One region of the Siminovitchia sediminis genome, then DNA from elsewhere that is predicted to be linked to it. Evidence: riboswitches for the same ligand, from Rfam matches in the RefSeq annotation. Region 1 holds a riboswitch; the other holds the start of a gene.
What was found. Region 1 has a riboswitch for S-adenosylmethionine ahead of ACFSCZ_RS00375 (MetQ/NlpA family ABC transporter substrate-binding protein). Riboswitches for the same ligand answer to the same signal wherever they lie in the genome.
Positions count from the first base shown of each region.

Region 2: it holds a riboswitch for S-adenosylmethionine, as region 1 does, so the genes downstream of both, ACFSCZ_RS13075 (O-acetylhomoserine aminocarboxypropyltransferase/cysteine synthase family protein) here and ACFSCZ_RS00375 (MetQ/NlpA family ABC transporter substrate-binding protein) in region 1, are expected to answer to the same signal.

Region 1 covers NZ_JBHUEO010000001.1:68,238-76,226, forward strand. The annotation lists gene ACFSCZ_RS00350 (DUF4910 domain-containing protein) at 1-740, shown strand, start outside; gene ACFSCZ_RS00355 (cysteine desulfurase-like protein) at 943-2,205, opposite strand; gene ACFSCZ_RS00360 (MetQ/NlpA family ABC transporter substrate-binding protein) at 2,542-3,372, opposite strand; gene ACFSCZ_RS00365 (methionine ABC transporter permease) at 3,428-4,099, opposite strand; gene ACFSCZ_RS00370 (methionine ABC transporter ATP-binding protein) at 4,074-5,111, opposite strand; gene ACFSCZ_RS00375 (MetQ/NlpA family ABC transporter substrate-binding protein) at 5,421-6,248, opposite strand; SAM riboswitch class I at 6,444-6,573, opposite strand; gene ACFSCZ_RS00380 (ArgE/DapE family deacylase) at 6,984-7,989, shown strand, end outside.
Region 2 covers NZ_JBHUEO010000037.1:106,128-114,116, forward strand. The annotation lists gene ACFSCZ_RS13070 (DUF3891 family protein) at 164-925, shown strand; gene ACFSCZ_RS13075 (O-acetylhomoserine aminocarboxypropyltransferase/cysteine synthase family protein) at 1,101-2,399, opposite strand; SAM riboswitch class I at 2,541-2,647, opposite strand; gene ACFSCZ_RS13080 (peroxiredoxin family protein) at 2,747-3,340, opposite strand; gene ACFSCZ_RS13085 (hypothetical protein) at 3,337-3,939, opposite strand; gene cls (cardiolipin synthase) at 3,962-5,416, opposite strand; gene ACFSCZ_RS13095 (Rieske 2Fe-2S domain-containing protein) at 5,744-5,995, shown strand; gene ACFSCZ_RS13100 (murein hydrolase activator EnvC family protein) at 6,549-7,934, opposite strand.

The DNA.
Region 1 (7,989 bases):
ATACAACCGTTCCGGTTGGCGGGATATCCAAGGCTAGTGGAATAGCGTTACTGAATGATATTGCTTTGCAAGAAAAAACAGTCACATTCACGGTGGAAAAGCTGAAGAGTGCCACCTCTCAAAACATCATTGCAACCAGATCGCCAAAAAGGGGTTCGAATCATGATATTGTTCATATATCTGCCCATTTTGACAGCGTTCCCTTTGCACCGGGAGCGAGCGACAATGCTTCAGGAACCTCAGTTGCCTTGGAACTGGCACGGATTTTAAAGAGCTATCCTATTGAAAAAGAGCTGCGCTTTGTATTTGCAGGAGCTGAAGAAATTGGTCTCCTGGGTTCAGAATATTATGTAATCCGGCTAAGCGGGAATGAAATTAGCCGGAGCTTGGCAAATTTCAACCTGGACATGGTCGGAACGGCTTGGGAAAATGCCACAGCTATCTATTTAAATGCAGTAGATGGACAAGCAAACATTGTAAGTGATACGGCTATGGAAACAGCAGCAAGAATTGGAACGCCATCCGAACTAATCTTGTATCAACGCGGAGCGTCCGATCATGTATCCTTCCATGAAGCCGGTATTCCGGCTATTAATTTCATCAGACGCGAGCCGGATACAGCAAACCTTGAGCCTTATTATCATACACCGCTTGACACAGTAGAATATATAAGCAAGGAGCGGCTGCAAGAGGCAGGTGAGCTTGTGGGTGCTTCCGTGTACAGTTTGATCAGAAAGTAAATAAAACAAGAAGCCGATATCGATTCGGCTTCTTGTTTGTTACTATAAGCAATAGAACACTGGGGCAATGTCTTTTAAGAATCATTACTTAACCTCAGAGCGGAGAATAGCCTTTCTCCGAAACGAAAATCCCGCTTTTTAGATTATACCTGTCATACCTCCGAGCAATTGCTTTTTTTGTTGCTCTGGAAGACATCATCATCTATTGTCTCTGTTTTAATAGGTGAATGGTTATGCATTCTTTCAAAGCATCTATAAATCTCTCGCATTCCTCTAACGTGTTATAAGGTGACAGGCCGACACGAAGCCATCCGTCATATTTCATGACACCCAGTTTTTGGGCCAGCTGGTGGGCATAAAAGTTGCCATGGCCTGCAAAAATAGAATGTTCGTCTGCTAAATATTTGCTGATGGTGCTTGAGAGAAGCCCCTCAACAACAAATGATATCGTTGGGGTGGAAGGGGTTTGGCTGGCAGGCACATACAGGTTTACACCTTTTATTTTGGAAAGTTCCTCTTTTAAAAAAGAGGCCATTTCCTGTTCGTGTTGTTCAAACTTTTCGTATGCATGTACAATTCTTTCTCTTTTGGAATCGCCTTCCCCTAAACTCTCAATAAATTCAACCGCCCCGCTCATGGCTGCAATTCCCTCGAAGTTTATTGTTCCTGTTTCCATGGCAGAGGGGTATTCATTGGAGGCAGGAATCAGTTTATAAGGTTGATAACTTGAGAATAATGCAGGGTTCATAGATGCAAATCCAATGTGTGGTCCAAACACTTTATACCCTGAACCCAGAACCAAGTCAGCTCCCAAACCCTGTTGATCGACAGCTATATGCGGGATTGCTTGCACGGCATCAATGACCGTGATTGCCCCTGCAGCTTTAGCGGCGTCTATGTATGGCTTAACATCATTAATCGTACCGACGCCATTGGAGGCGAGTCCGAGGAAGACCGCTTTCGTCCTGGAATGAATCATCGTCTCGATGACAGAGTCGTCTAATGTAAGGGAACCTGTATGTACAGGAATTCTTTGGATTTTCACCCCTTTTTCTTCAGCAGCTTGTACCCAGGGATCGACATTGGCGGAGTGGTCTAGTTCCGTTACTACAATCTCGTCTCCTGCTCCCCAATTCCGCGATAGCATTCTGGAAATAGGATAGGCGAGAGAGGTCATGTTGTTACCAAAAAAAACCCCGTCTTTATAGCCATTGATCAATGAGGCGATATCATCCCTCGCTTGTGTAAGAATGGCTTCTGTCTCTTTGCTCGTTGCAAACAGGCCATCGAGATTGGCCATTCCGTTTTCTATGTAGTTCATCATTCTCGTAATCGCAGGCTGACACATTTGTGTTCCGCCTGGGCCATCAAAATAGACTACTTGCCTTCCGTTATAAGTTCGTTTTAATGATGGAAATTGGTCACGTATATTTGCCATTGTGACCTGAATAGTTGGATTATGCACGATACTCCTCCTTTTATCATCATATTTTTATATTAGCATGATTTACATATGAATGTCTGAAAACTTTATAGAGTAGGGATCTTTCTGATCTATCATAATAAAAAACGGCTGTAAGAGAAAGCTTCCTATAAGGACTTTCTCTTACAGCCGTTAGCTATCCACGTTGTACAACCGGCGCCTGTCTTATGCTTGTCGGGGCTGAGCAAGTCGCCTCCGCTTTTCTGCTTGTCCAGCTTCGGCGCCTAGCCCCTCGAGGTCATAAGCCCAGGCACTGCTGAAGGCAAAAGGCGCCTTCTTCAGCGCCTGTCTTATGTGAGCAAGTCGCACCCGCTTTTCTTACCACCCAGGAACTACAGACCCCTGGTATGTGTCCTCGATAAATTGTTTAATGTCATCCGATTGATAAATGGATAGGAATTGATCGATTGCCTCATCGTCCTTGTTCTCAGCTCTGGCCGCAACAATGTTTACCCATGGTGAGTCCTTATCTTCGATAAAGATGGAATCTTCCGTGGGGACCAGTCCACTTTCAATGGCATAATTGGAATTTATGGCTGCCGCTCCCAACTCATCCAATTGACGTGGGATTTGTGCTGCTTCCAGCTCAATAAATTCATAGTTGTTTGGATTTTCTTCAATATCTTTGAGGGAAGGGGTTACTCCGACACCTTCTTTTAGTTTGATTAATCCCGCTTTTTCAAATAAAAGAAGGGAGCGCCCGCCGTTTGTCGGATCGTTCGGCAGCCCAATTTTTGCGCCTTCTTCCAAATCATCCAGATTTTGAACTTTGTTTGAATAGATTCCCATTGGAGTCGTAATGGTATTCCCGACATTGACAATATCGTAGTTACGGTCTTCTTTTTGCTCATTCAAATACGGTTCATGCTGGAATACATTCAGATCAAGGTCTCCCTGTTCTAAAGCTTCATTTACGATAGGGTAGTCTGAAAAAGTTTTTATCTCAATTTCAAGATCCTGTTTAGCTGCCAGTTCCTTAACTTGTTCCATAATCTCTTCATGTTCGCCGGCTGTCACTCCAACAGTTAGCTTTCCATCGCTAAGAAGCCCTTTTGTTTCATTCTCAGCAGAGTCATCACTGTTTCCGCCGCAAGCTGCAAGTACGGATAGTCCCAAAAATAAAGAACAGGCTAATAACCATTTTTTCATCATACATTCCTGCTTTCTTTTTAAAGTAATGTGAGGCAAAGAGTTCAACCCAACTTTAATCTTTCTTTAATTTGGCTGCTACCCGGTTACCCAGTGACTGCATTCCTTGGACAAGAATGATCAATAAAATAACCGTTACATACATCACGTCTACTTCATAGCGGAGATGTCCATAGCGATAAGCCAGGTCTCCAAGACCGCCGCCGCCTACAAGTCCTGCCATGGCCGTTGCACCAATGAGAGAGATGGTGGCAATGGTTAAACCGAGTACGATAGAGGAGCGAGATTCCCTCACAAGTACATGCCATATGATCTGCCTTGTCTTGATTCCCATAGCCTCATAGGCTTCGATGACACCGCGGTCCACCTCCAGCAACGCGGTCTCCATTAATCTTGCAATATAAGGAGCCGTGTAGATGACCAATGGAACAATGACTCCTCTTACACCAATTGATGTACCAACCAGAAACTTTGTAAAAGGGAGAATAAAGAATAACAAAATAATAAAAGGAATAGAACGAATGATATTGATAATGAGATTTAAAAAGCCAAAAACAAATTTATTACTCCACGCTTTTTCGGGTCTTGTCATCACAAGCAGTACTCCCAAAGGAAGCCCGATCAAAATGGAGATGGCCAATGATATGCTGACCATTTGAAAGGTCTGTATAACTGAGACCCAGATGTCTTCTCCCCAATTATCAATAAACTCCTGTATGGCTGTCATCCAACGTCACTCCTTCCACTTTTACATTGTTATTTTCCAGTAACTGAAGAGCCTTCTGCACGATTTCCTGATCACCTTGAAAATGGACAACCAACTGTCCAAACGACTCATCTTTTAATTGAGTAATGCTTCCTGCCAGGATATTTGGATATATATCAAATTCCTTGCTGACTTTGGCAAGAGCCGGCTCTCCGGATGTTTCTCCAAAGAAGGAAAGGGTAACTACTTGGCCGGTTTTATTCAAGTTTGCAAGAATATCTTCTGGAATATTATGGCTAAACAGGCTGCTGACAAACTTTTTGGTTGTTGCATGCTGCGGAGCTGTAAAGATATCTTTTGTTTTTCCTTCTTCAATGATTTCCCCATTCTCCATAACAGCGACTCTGTCGCAAATCCGCTGAATCACGTTCATTTCATGGGTGATTAATAGAATGGTAATCCCTAATTCCTTATTGATTTTTAACAGCAAATCAAGGATTGCTTCTGTAGTATCCGGGTCAAGGGCACTGGTTGCTTCATCACTCAATAAAATTTCGGGTTCAAAGGAGAGGGCTCTTGCAATCGCCACTCTTTGTTTTTGCCCGCCGGATAACTCGGCTGGATAGGCATTGTGCTTTTGCTCCAACCCGACTATTTTTAAGTACCTTTCCACCCGCTCTTTTACATTTTCCTTATCTAACCCTGTTAATTTTAATGGAATGGCGATGTTGTCATAGACTGTCGCTGTCTTTAGGAGGTTGAACCCTTGAAAGATCATTCCAATATCCCCGCGGGCTTTTCGGAGCTGATTGGTTGAAAGCTTTGTCAAGTCCTCATCTTTTACTTTTACTGAACCTTGATCTGGCTTCTCAAGTAGATTTACGCATCGGATCAGTGTACTTTTTCCAGCACCGCTGTAGCCGATCACTCCATATATTTCACCTTTTTTTACAGAAAGGGACACATCTTTTAAAGCATGAATCGGCCCCTGCTTACCATTGAATGTTTTAGAGATCCCCACTAGTTCAATCATTCGGTTTTGCTCCCTTCTTCAATTGCCGGATAAAATTCATCTGAGAAGTTTCTGATCCTAGTGTAATCCCAGTCTCGTGAAAAGGCGGAGGCTGCCATATATAACCCAGCTGCATCCGCCTTCGACTTTTTCAGCTTCAGGTTCAGCCCAATAGTATGCGCTGACCGTCGCCCTTCTACTTTTCTTGGTGACCGGCATCAGACGGCGAGGCTCGAAGCTGCTTCGAAAAACCAATGAAGGCAAAGAACGCCCTCACTGTTTTTTTCTCCAGCGTTTGCCGCCCTAATCAGCCGTCTTCCGCGTTACTGCTTACCACCCAGGGATTACTGAACCCTGTAACTCTTCTTCAATGAATTTCTCCATTTCTTCAGATTGATACAGGTCTACAAATTGCTTAATTGCTTCGTCATCTTTATTTTCAGTTCTTGCTGCAACAATATTCACCCAAGGTGAGTCTTTGGGTTCAATAAAGATGGAATCTTCTGCTGGAATGTAACCAGCTTCCATTGCGTAGTTTGAGTTAATAGCCGCCGCATCAAGCTCGTCAAGTTGGCGTGGAATTTGCGCAGCTTCCAATTCAACAAACTCATAGTCATTCTTGTTTTCTTCAATGTCATTTAATCCTGCTGTTACCCCTGCATCTTCTTTAAGCTTGATTAATCCGGCCTGTTCGAATAGAAGTAAGGCGCGGCCGCCATTTGTTGGATCATTTGGAAGCCCGATTTTTGCTCCTTTTTCGAGTTTGCTGATATCGTCAATTTTATTGGAATATACACCCATTGGAAAGTTAACGGTGTTGGCAACTTTTATTAAATCCAAGTTACGGTCTTCTTTAAATTCATTCAAATAAGGTTCATGCTGGAAAACATTGATATCCAGCTCACCTTGAGCAAGTGCTTCGTTCACGATTGGATAGTCAGTGAAAGTTTTGATTTCAATTTCCAAGTCTTGCTCCGCTGCCAGCTCTTGTACTTTTTCCACCAGCTGCTCCTGAACACCCGCAGTCGTTCCAACTGTTAGTTTTCCATCACCCAGGAGACCCTCCGGATTTTCACCATTATCATTACCGCCTCCGCCACATGCTGCAAGGGCTGCAATCGCAACCACTAGTATACTTGATAATAACCACTTTTTCATTTATCTTCTACCTCTTTTCCTATTCCTATTATTCATAAGTTTAACCAAACAACATACACTTTAATGTTCAGCGAGATCTAATCAAACTTTTTTACATTTCCTCCTTTCAAGGCTAACGGAAATCTCCTTTGCACCAAAAAATGCCTCTCTTATAGAGAGGCATGGGCTGATAAATCAGAATAAGATCACGCACCTCTCTTATCTTCCAAAATACAATGTGGTTTACATTGTATTTTGCAGGATTTAGCACCTGTTTTTGTTTAATATAAACAAAAATGGTTGCCGGGCTTCACAGGGCCAGTCCCTCCGCCGCTCTTTATAAGAGATTTCCAAAATGAAATTGTTAAGTTTGATCATATACCTATTACAACCAAAAGTCAATGTGCTTTAGAAGAACTTTGTCGAATTTTTTTTCTGGATGAATATAAGTGAAAGATCCAAGTTGGATGTAAAGAGGGACTCCATCAAGCAATGGATGCCACCCGGATGATTTTCGGATATTTGTTCAATGTCATCGGATATAACCCGTTCATCGTAAAATTCGCCGTTGAATGGTTATGGGTTGTTACACCGGCTGAATTGACTTTCCAGTTTTTTAGAGTTGGAACTTCTTAAAAAATTGAAAGGGAATTCAAGAAAATACTAACTATTTTTAGTACTATGATTTATAATGTATATAGATACTTATCCTTTTATTTTGAAAATATATACATCTACGTAGAAAGGAGAAGAACATTGTCGGAAGAAGTAAAGAAGAACGTACTGGAGTATATTGAAAAAAATAAAGAAGAACTTGTAAGCTCTATTGTCAAAGCTGTTCAAATTCCAAGTGTAATTGGGAATGAACAGGCGATGGCAGAGTATATGAAGAAGAAATATGAAGAAATAGGGTTAACTGTAGCAGAAGTTCAACCGGAATATGAAAAAATTCAAGACCATCCGGCGTTTTCCAGTTCAGGCCTTTCGTTCGAAGGAAGGAAAAACATTATTGGAATTTGGGAAGGACAGGAAGGAGCCCCTTCATTAACGTTAAATGGGCATATGGATGTTGTTTCTCCTGAACCTGTTGAAAATTGGACGAAAGATCCCTGGGGTGGAGAAATTGAGGGGAATAAATTATATGGCCGCGGTTCCGGTGATATGAAAGCCGGGCTAATGGCAAACTGGTTTGCTTTGAAAGCGCTATTGGACATGGGAGTCAAGCCGAAAGGAAAGGTTCTGCTTCAAAGCGTTTTGGAGGAGGAAGCAGGAGGGGCAGGAGGTACATTATTCTGCCTGGAAGAGGGCTACCTTACGGATGGCTTTATTGCCACCGAACCACATGCTTTACGACTTACGGTGGCTCATGCGGGGGTGATGTATTTCCGTGTAAAAGTTCTGGGTAAAACCGCTCACGCGGGAATGGCTCATACAGGTGTAAATGCAATCAGTAAAATGATCAAAATATATCATGCACTTGAAAAACTGTCTGAAAAAAGAGCGAAAGAAGTATACTTTGAACTGTTTCATAAAGGATCCGGACAGTCTGTTCATTTAAATCTTGGTACGCTGAAAGGAGGGGACTGGGCTTCTAATGTTCCGGGAGAGGCAGTCCTTGAATGCAGAATCGGTTTTATCCCTTCCGAAACACGGGCGGAAATAAAAAAATTGGTTGAAAAAACCATTTGGGAGGCCGCTCAAGGGGACGAGTGGCTGGAGCAGCATCCTCCTGAAGTGGAATGGTATGGCTGGACAACAGAAG
Region 2 (7,989 bases), on a different contig from region 1:
ACGCTAGACAAAACCATTGAAAAAAGAAGTAAGAATGATCATCCCTTTGCTAAGAAGTTTATAGGATGACCCCACTGTTTGATTTGGTGGAGCAGGTCTGAATAAATTGCCTGTGTATTTCGTGTTTTCTATACATGTTTAAAAAATGAAAGGCGGTTATGCCATGATTGTTCGAGAGCGGGAAAAAGATTTTGTGATGATTGAGCAGCACCATCATGGAGATGTTTCCGGAAAACTTCTGCACTATTGGAAAGAAAGTCTTTGGAGGGGCGACAAACAGGAGTCAGTGTTCTATGCAGTCCACCAGCATGATTGTGGTTGGAAGTCGGCAGACAAAACGCCGATCTGGAATGATCAGCAGCAAGCGCCGTATACATTTATGGATTTTCCCATGCCGTTAAAGACGCTGATTTACAGATATGGAATCGATGAAATTGCCAGGGAAAATCTGTATGCCGCGCTTTTGTGCAGCAAGCATTACACTCACTTTATGGAGATGGAGAACTCGGAGGAAGCTCAGGATTTCGTAAAAAAAGAAGAGATACGACAAAGAAAATGGTTTAATTCCTTGCCGGACAGCGATCGGAATTTATTTCATTTTCATTTCGGACTTTTGAAGCTATTTGATAACCTGTCCCTGTTTTTATGCCTGAATGAACCAGGCAAAAATGAGCACCCTTTTTACAGGAATGGCATCCCCTTGTCCCCGGCTCTTCATGGTTTTCAACAGGAGAAGCTCGATCTCCATTGGATGGACGAAAACACCTTAGCCGTTGATGAATTTCCATTTGAGCAGGCATTTACGGTGAGTGTAGAGCAAAAAGTAGTGTCTAAATCAGATATCGCCCAAAAAGGATTAATAGAAAGCTACATGGCAGCCCCTATACAAGAAATTTATATTCAATGGATTCCCTTTGCGGAGTGAATGTCGGAGAATAGATGACTGCACTTAAAGCAGCCAATGGCCCTGCCCATAAGGAGTTGTCTTATTGAAGTGAACTGTCCAGGTATTTCCAGTCATATCAGATGGCCGCTTTTCAATGAAAAATTACACAAGAAAAACCGGCGTGCAATTGCACACCGGCTATCAGCCTCGTGATTTATTTTTGTTCGACGGCTTCCACCGCTTTTTCAATAGCCTGTTTCAGGTCAGCTTTGATATCTTCAATAGACTCAAGCCCTACTGCCAATCTGATCAGTTCTTCGGTAACTCCCGTATCTTTGAGTTCTTCAGGACTGAGCTGCTGATGTGTTGTGGTTGCCGGATGAATAATCAGGGATTTTGCATCTCCAACGTTGGCCACGTGAGACCAGAGTTGAATACTGTCGATCACTTTTTTGCCGGCTTCTCTTCCGCCTTTGATTCCAAAGTTTACAATCGCACCAGGGCCTTTGGGAAAGTACTTTTGTGCAAGTTCATAGGAAGGATGGCTTTCAAGGCCGGGATAAGAGACCCACTCTACTGCATCATGATTTTGCAAGAAATCTGCAATGGCTTTTGCATTTTCAATATGTTTTTCAATACGAACGTGCAAAGTTTCCAGCCCTTGAATCAATAGGAACGCGTTGTCCGGACTTAGGCACGGACCAAAGTCACGAAGAAGCTGTACGCGAAGTTTTGTTGCAAAGGCTGCATTTGGCACATCAACACCGTAGCGGATGCCATGGTAACTGCGGTCCGGCTCAACGAAGTCAGGGAATTTGTCGTTGTTCCAGTCAAATCTGCCGGCATCCACCGCGATACCTCCAATGGCTGTTCCGTGTCCGCCGATCCATTTGGTCGCAGAATGAACGACAATATCCGCACCATGCTCGATCGGTTTGGAAATGTATGGACCAAACGTATTATCGACAATTAATGGAATGTTATTTTCGTGTGCGATCGCAGCGACCGCTTCTATATCCAACACATGGAGGCTCGGATTTCCGATCGTCTCTCCATAGATGGCTTTAGTTTTCGGTGTGATCGCTTTGCGGAAGTTCTCCGGATCTTTCGGATCAACAAATTTCACATTGATGCCATACTTCGGAAGTGATATGGAGAACAAATTGTATGTACCTCCATACAGGTCCGTCGCAGCAATGATTTCATCGCCTGCACGTGCAATATTTAAAATTGAAAAAGCAATGGCAGCCATTCCGGATGAAAGGGCCACAGCCGCTGTTCCACCCTCAAGTTCTGCTATTCTTTTTTCAAATACATCCACAGTCGGGTTCATAATACGTGTATAAATATTTCCGGATTCTTCCAGAGCAAATAATTTTCTGGCATGTTCTGTGTCCTTAAATACGTAAGAGGTTGTTCTGTACACCGGGACTGCACGTGCACCTGTTTCGTCAGGTTGTTGTCCCCCATGCAATAAAACCGTTTCTTGCTGATATTGTTTGTCTTGTGCCATTTTTTCTTCCTCCTCAAATTTGAATAAATCCATCGGAAAACCAGGTAATTCTTACAGCCGTTTATTGATCCTGCCATCTTGGAAGGGGAAAAACTAAAAGCCCTCTTCTGTATAAGAAGAGGGCCGCTATTTCGATTCCTCCCCTTATCTGCCAAGTCTTAAAGACTTGTAGGAATTAGCACCTTTTCAGAAACCTGAAGGTTGCCGGGCATCATAGGGCCTAATCCCTCCGCCGCTCTTGATAAGAGTGTTGCTTATTCATTTAGTTATCTGTGCTCTGTTGAGCTCTTGCCTATTACTATATACCAATGCTCCGGTGACTGTCAACAAAAATATAAAAATCGGTTCTATTCCATATCCGCTACCATTCCCTGAATGGTTTCCTCATCCATCGGGCCAATAATTTTCGTGTGGATCACTCCATTGGCATCAATCATGTAAGTAGTGGGAATCGTAAAAGCCTGATAAGTATCCCCAATTTCTCCATTCTTATCCAGAGGAACAGGGAACGTCAGTCCAAATTCTGCAATAAAATTTTCTACCTTTTTCCTGACATCCCCGCCGCGTTCGGCGTTTGTCAGATTGACAGCCAAAATTTCCACATTTTCCTGCTCCGCTTTTGTTTCGTAATAGTTTTGCAAATGCGGCATTTCCGCCTTACATGGCGGACACCAGGAAGCCCAGAAATTTAAAATCACCTTTTTTCCTTTATAATCTGAAAGGGAAACTGTTTCTCCGTCCAGTGTTTCAAGTGTAAAATCGGGCGGCAGATCCCCCTCTTTTAACCCTTCACTCACCTGTTCCATCGTATCCGCTTGTGAGTAAAATTCCTCTTGCGCTGCTTTTGTATCAGCATTTTCACGGACATCCTGCACAATATTGACAGCCACAATCGCAACTAGAAGTACAAGTAGTGCCAAGCCAAATATTTTCTTGCTCATTGGTTTTTTTTCCTCCCTTTCCAGGCTGTTACGACCAGAAGCAGTGTGACAGCTGTGTATGTGATCACTGGTACGGATAGAAGGTCGCCTTTCAAAGAATACATGAAAGCTTGAAAAGCAGTAAACAGTACAAGAATTTGATAACTCTCGGCCACGTTCCCTGATTTTTTCCTTATCCATACAATTGCCAGGAGATTTCCGATCAGTTGAATCCCTGGAAGCAATATATGCTCTTGATTGAATAAATAGAAGACAAGCTCATATACGGTAATCAAGACTATCCATCCCTCTGCATGAAAAGCCCTGTATTTATTTGTTTTTAGCAAGTAGATGAGTGCAGCAGCAGTCCCTAACACAAACCCCTTCAAACCGCCATCAAAATAAACAACAGACAGCGGCTGCCGCTTAACCAACTCCCATTGGAAAAGAATGACGCTGAGCTTCCAGATGAGTATGAAGATAAAAAAAGCATTGCTGTACCGCTCAGCAGTTTCTTTTGTAAAATACCACCTTATATGCGCATAAGTAAGAATAAAGGCTGCCACAACAGCCACCCATGAAGCAGGAAAGGATAGAGATCCGATCGTATACCAATTCAATTTGATTACCACTTTCTGATATTTATAAAATAGGAGAGAGCAAGCGTGAGATAGATTCTTTAAAACGAATGATTTTGGGCCTGACTAAATATTCTCCGTATGTCAGTTCTCTCGATAAGGACACGTCTTTCTTAAATATCTCCACCAGTTCTTCTACAAGAATCTGGTCATATAAGAACGCATTAATTTCAAAGTTCAGGCGAAAACTCCGGACATCAATGTTAGCTGTTCCAACACTGGCAATTTTCCCGTCGGCAACCATTGTTTTTGCATGAATAAAGCCATTTTCATATATATAAATTTTCGCACCGATTTTCAGCAAATCCCCAATATTGGAATAGGTTGCCCAGTAAACAAAGGGGTGGTCCGGTTTATTTGGTATCATCAAGCGGACTTCTACACCCGATAATACAGCAATCTTCAACGCGTCGAGTACACTGGCATCAGGGATAAAATACGGCGTTTGAATCAAAATATACTTTTTCGCTGAATTGATTAATTTAATATACCCATATTTAATCTGCTCCCATTCGGAATCCGGCCCGCTTGAAACAATTTGAACATCTGTATCACCTATGGGCGGAACTTCAGGAAACAGCCGGTTTTCGTAACTGATTTTACTGCTGGAAGCTTGATTCCAATCAAGAATAAACCGGGTCTGCATGGCAAATACTGCTTTCCCGGATATTTTGAGATGGGTATCCCGCCAATATCCAAATTTTTGATTCAACCCCAGATATTCATCTCCAATGTTGAAACCTCCGATATATCCAACTTTCCCGTCAATGATGACCAGTTTTCTATGGTTCCGGTAATTCACCTGTAAATTCAGCTTTGGGAGGATGGCAGGAAAAAACGCACTGACTTTTCCTCCTGCTTCAATTAATGGGCGAAAAAATTTTCTGGGCAGCCGCCTCGAGCCCATGGCATCATACAGTACACGCACCTCAACACCTTGCCGGGCTTTTTCAGTAAGGACACTCAATAAATCTCTCCCTAAATTATCATTGCGGATAATATAATACAGGAGATGAATGTGATCTTTTGCATCGCTTATATCAGTAATGAGTGAATGGAATTTTTCCTTCCCATCTGTAAATACATCCACATGATTGTCTTGCGTCAACACCGCGCTGTCATTGACAAGAAGCATGTAAATTAAATCTTTATACTGGGCGGTCTTATTGTCATGAAAGGGGAAATCCCCGCTTCGAAGCAGATTGATCTGGGTTTCGGTAATATCAATGAGCCCAATTTTCTTTTCATCTTTCCATTCAAAAATTTTTTTCCTGCTCAAGTTTTGTCCAAAGATCAGGTAGAGGAGGAATCCCACCACCGGAACAAAAAATAAGACCAGCAGCCATGCCCAAGTAGCACTGGCATCTCTTCTCTCTAAAAAAACCACGAAGCCGGCCAGCACAATATTTAATAACATGATCATACTAACTAATGCAGTTGATATTGCAGTAATTGTCATTGTCTCAACCTCGCAGCTCAATTCACTCGAAAGACAAAAGCTTTCATTTATTTTACCATATTACGTGATCTGAATATATTAAGCCGTATCAGGCAGAGGGGTGAATAGAAATGATATCCCTGCCCGCCTTCTCTAATCCATCCTATTTCATCCATGGCCTGATTATACGCCAGCTATTCAGGCAAATATGATGGAAGGCAAGATCTCTAATGACGACTGTGTAACATCCTCAGTGCGATGGATGTTTATTCTCCGGATCAATCAGGTATGGAAAACTACAAGATGTGAATTCAATATTCGGAAAGGATGATCGGCATGAATCAGGAAATTCACAACGTCATGAGACTGGAGATGAACGAGGCAACGAAAATAGAGGTGGAGGGAGAAAAAGCCGGGGCATATAAAGACAGGAGCGGCAATATACATTATGTTGATCTGACATGTACCCACGAAGGCTGCGAAGTAGATTGGAACGAAGAAACACATACGTGGGACTGTCCATGTCACGGCTCCAGATTTAAGGGAGACGGAAGTGTCATAAAAGGACCGGCGGATGAAGATTTAAAAAAGAAAATCTGATGGTTATTGAAAAAAACGCTCCTGTGTATGCACTTTCAGCTGAGCGCAAAAGAGCTTGAGCTGAAGGCAGATCATACGAAGTGAGAGAAAAGAATTTCCTCCAGTGACTTGGTGCTGTATATAGTAGAAGGAGTTTTCGAGGCATGCTCGCATACTTGGACTTGAGGACGGCTCGGTAAATTAAACTCAAGGCCACCTCGAGTGACCGTTTTTTGTAAAAACTTAGGAAACGGGCACTCGAGAATTCCTCCAATGACCGCTATTTGTAAAAACAAAAACCCGGGAACTCCTCCAGTGACCACTTTTGGCAAATACATAGAAACAGAGCACTCGAGAATTCCTCCACCGGCCGTTTTTGGCATAACATATAAAACGGGTACTTGAGTATTTCTCCAGTGATCATTTATAAAAATGACAAATTAGTATCGAGAAATGCCTCTACATTCATCCACGTAGTTACCATACGGGGAAAACAGTTATTCTTACAATAAGAAAGAATACAAGAAAAAGAGGGCCCCACATCAGGCAGCCCCCTTTCCTCATCCAATACATATTATCTGATATATGGAGCCGGGTTTACACGAACTCCATTTTTCCAAATTTCAAAGTGAAGGTGAGTTCCGTCACCTGTTCTGGAATAAACGTCACCTGTATTACCCATTCCACCAATGACTTGGCCTTTGGATACTTTTGAACCAACTGATACAGAGCGTGAATTCAAATGACCGTACAATGTTTTATACCCATTTCCGTGGTTAATGACAATGACATTTCCGTATCCGCCCCAGTTTCCTGGTGAACCATATGTAGAAACTTCTACTCTTCCGCTTGCAGCGGCTACGATTGGCGTTCCTTTTCCTGCTGCAATATCCAATCCTCTATGCGTAGTTCCCCAACGAGGTCCATAGCCTGAAGTGATGACCCCGGCTGCCGGACGGGTAAACATACCGGAAGAAACCGCTGGTTTCTTTCCTACAGGAGCAGAAGACTTCTTGGCAGATGCTGAAGCTTTACTGGATCCTGCTGAATAAGATGTGGTTGATTTCGGTGAAGAAGATTTTTGAACAGCGTTCGTGCTTTGTGCACTTTGAACACGTGCTGCTGCTTTAGCAGCTGCTGCCTTTCTGGCTTCTTCCGCTTTTCGGGCTTCTTCGGCAATGCGTGCTTCCTCAGAGCTGATGGCGCCTGCAAGCTCAGCATGCTTGGCATTCAGCTTACTGATTTCAGACTCCAGAGAGTTCTTTTCATCGGCAATGCTGGATTTTTCGGATTCAACATTTTTCATGGCAGCATCTTTTTCGGCCTTTTGTGAATCAAGGTCCGCTTTTAAAGATACGAGTTCTTTTTTCATATCTTCAAGGCTGGCAAGATTCTTTTCTACTTGAGCTTGTTTTTCCTCCAGCTGATCTTTATCGTTCTGCTGTTCTTCCATAATTTCTCTGTCTGCACTCACAATGGTAGTGACGGCTGACACGCGGTCGATAAAGTCTGAGAAACTTTCAGCCCCCAGCAATACATCCATGTAGTCAACGGAACCTCCGTTTTGCTGAATGCTTCTTGCTCTCTCTTTAAGAAGTTCGCTTCTTTTTTCAATTTTTTCTTTCAATACTTCAATTTCTTTTTTCAATTTCTCAATTTCGGCTTTGGTTTTTGCTATTTCTTTTTCTTTTTCTTCAATTTTTGAATTGGTCGATTTAATTTGGCCGGTTAGTTCATTTACTTCTCCTTGAAGCTTGTTAAGCTGGCTTGTTAAAGAAGCCAGCTGGCTTTCTTTTTCAGCGATGGTGTTATTAATATTTGCTAGTTCAGTAGAAACTTGAGATTGCTGATTTTTTAAGTCTGAAAGTGTATTAGCGGATGCTCCCCCTGTAAAAGTGAAGGTGCCTCCAATAGCAATAACTCCTGCTAGCGCAGCCGATAGTAACGAACGTCTATTCACGAGTGGTTCCCCTTTCTCCCCATCAAAAAAATTTCTATTGTTTCATTTAATGTTA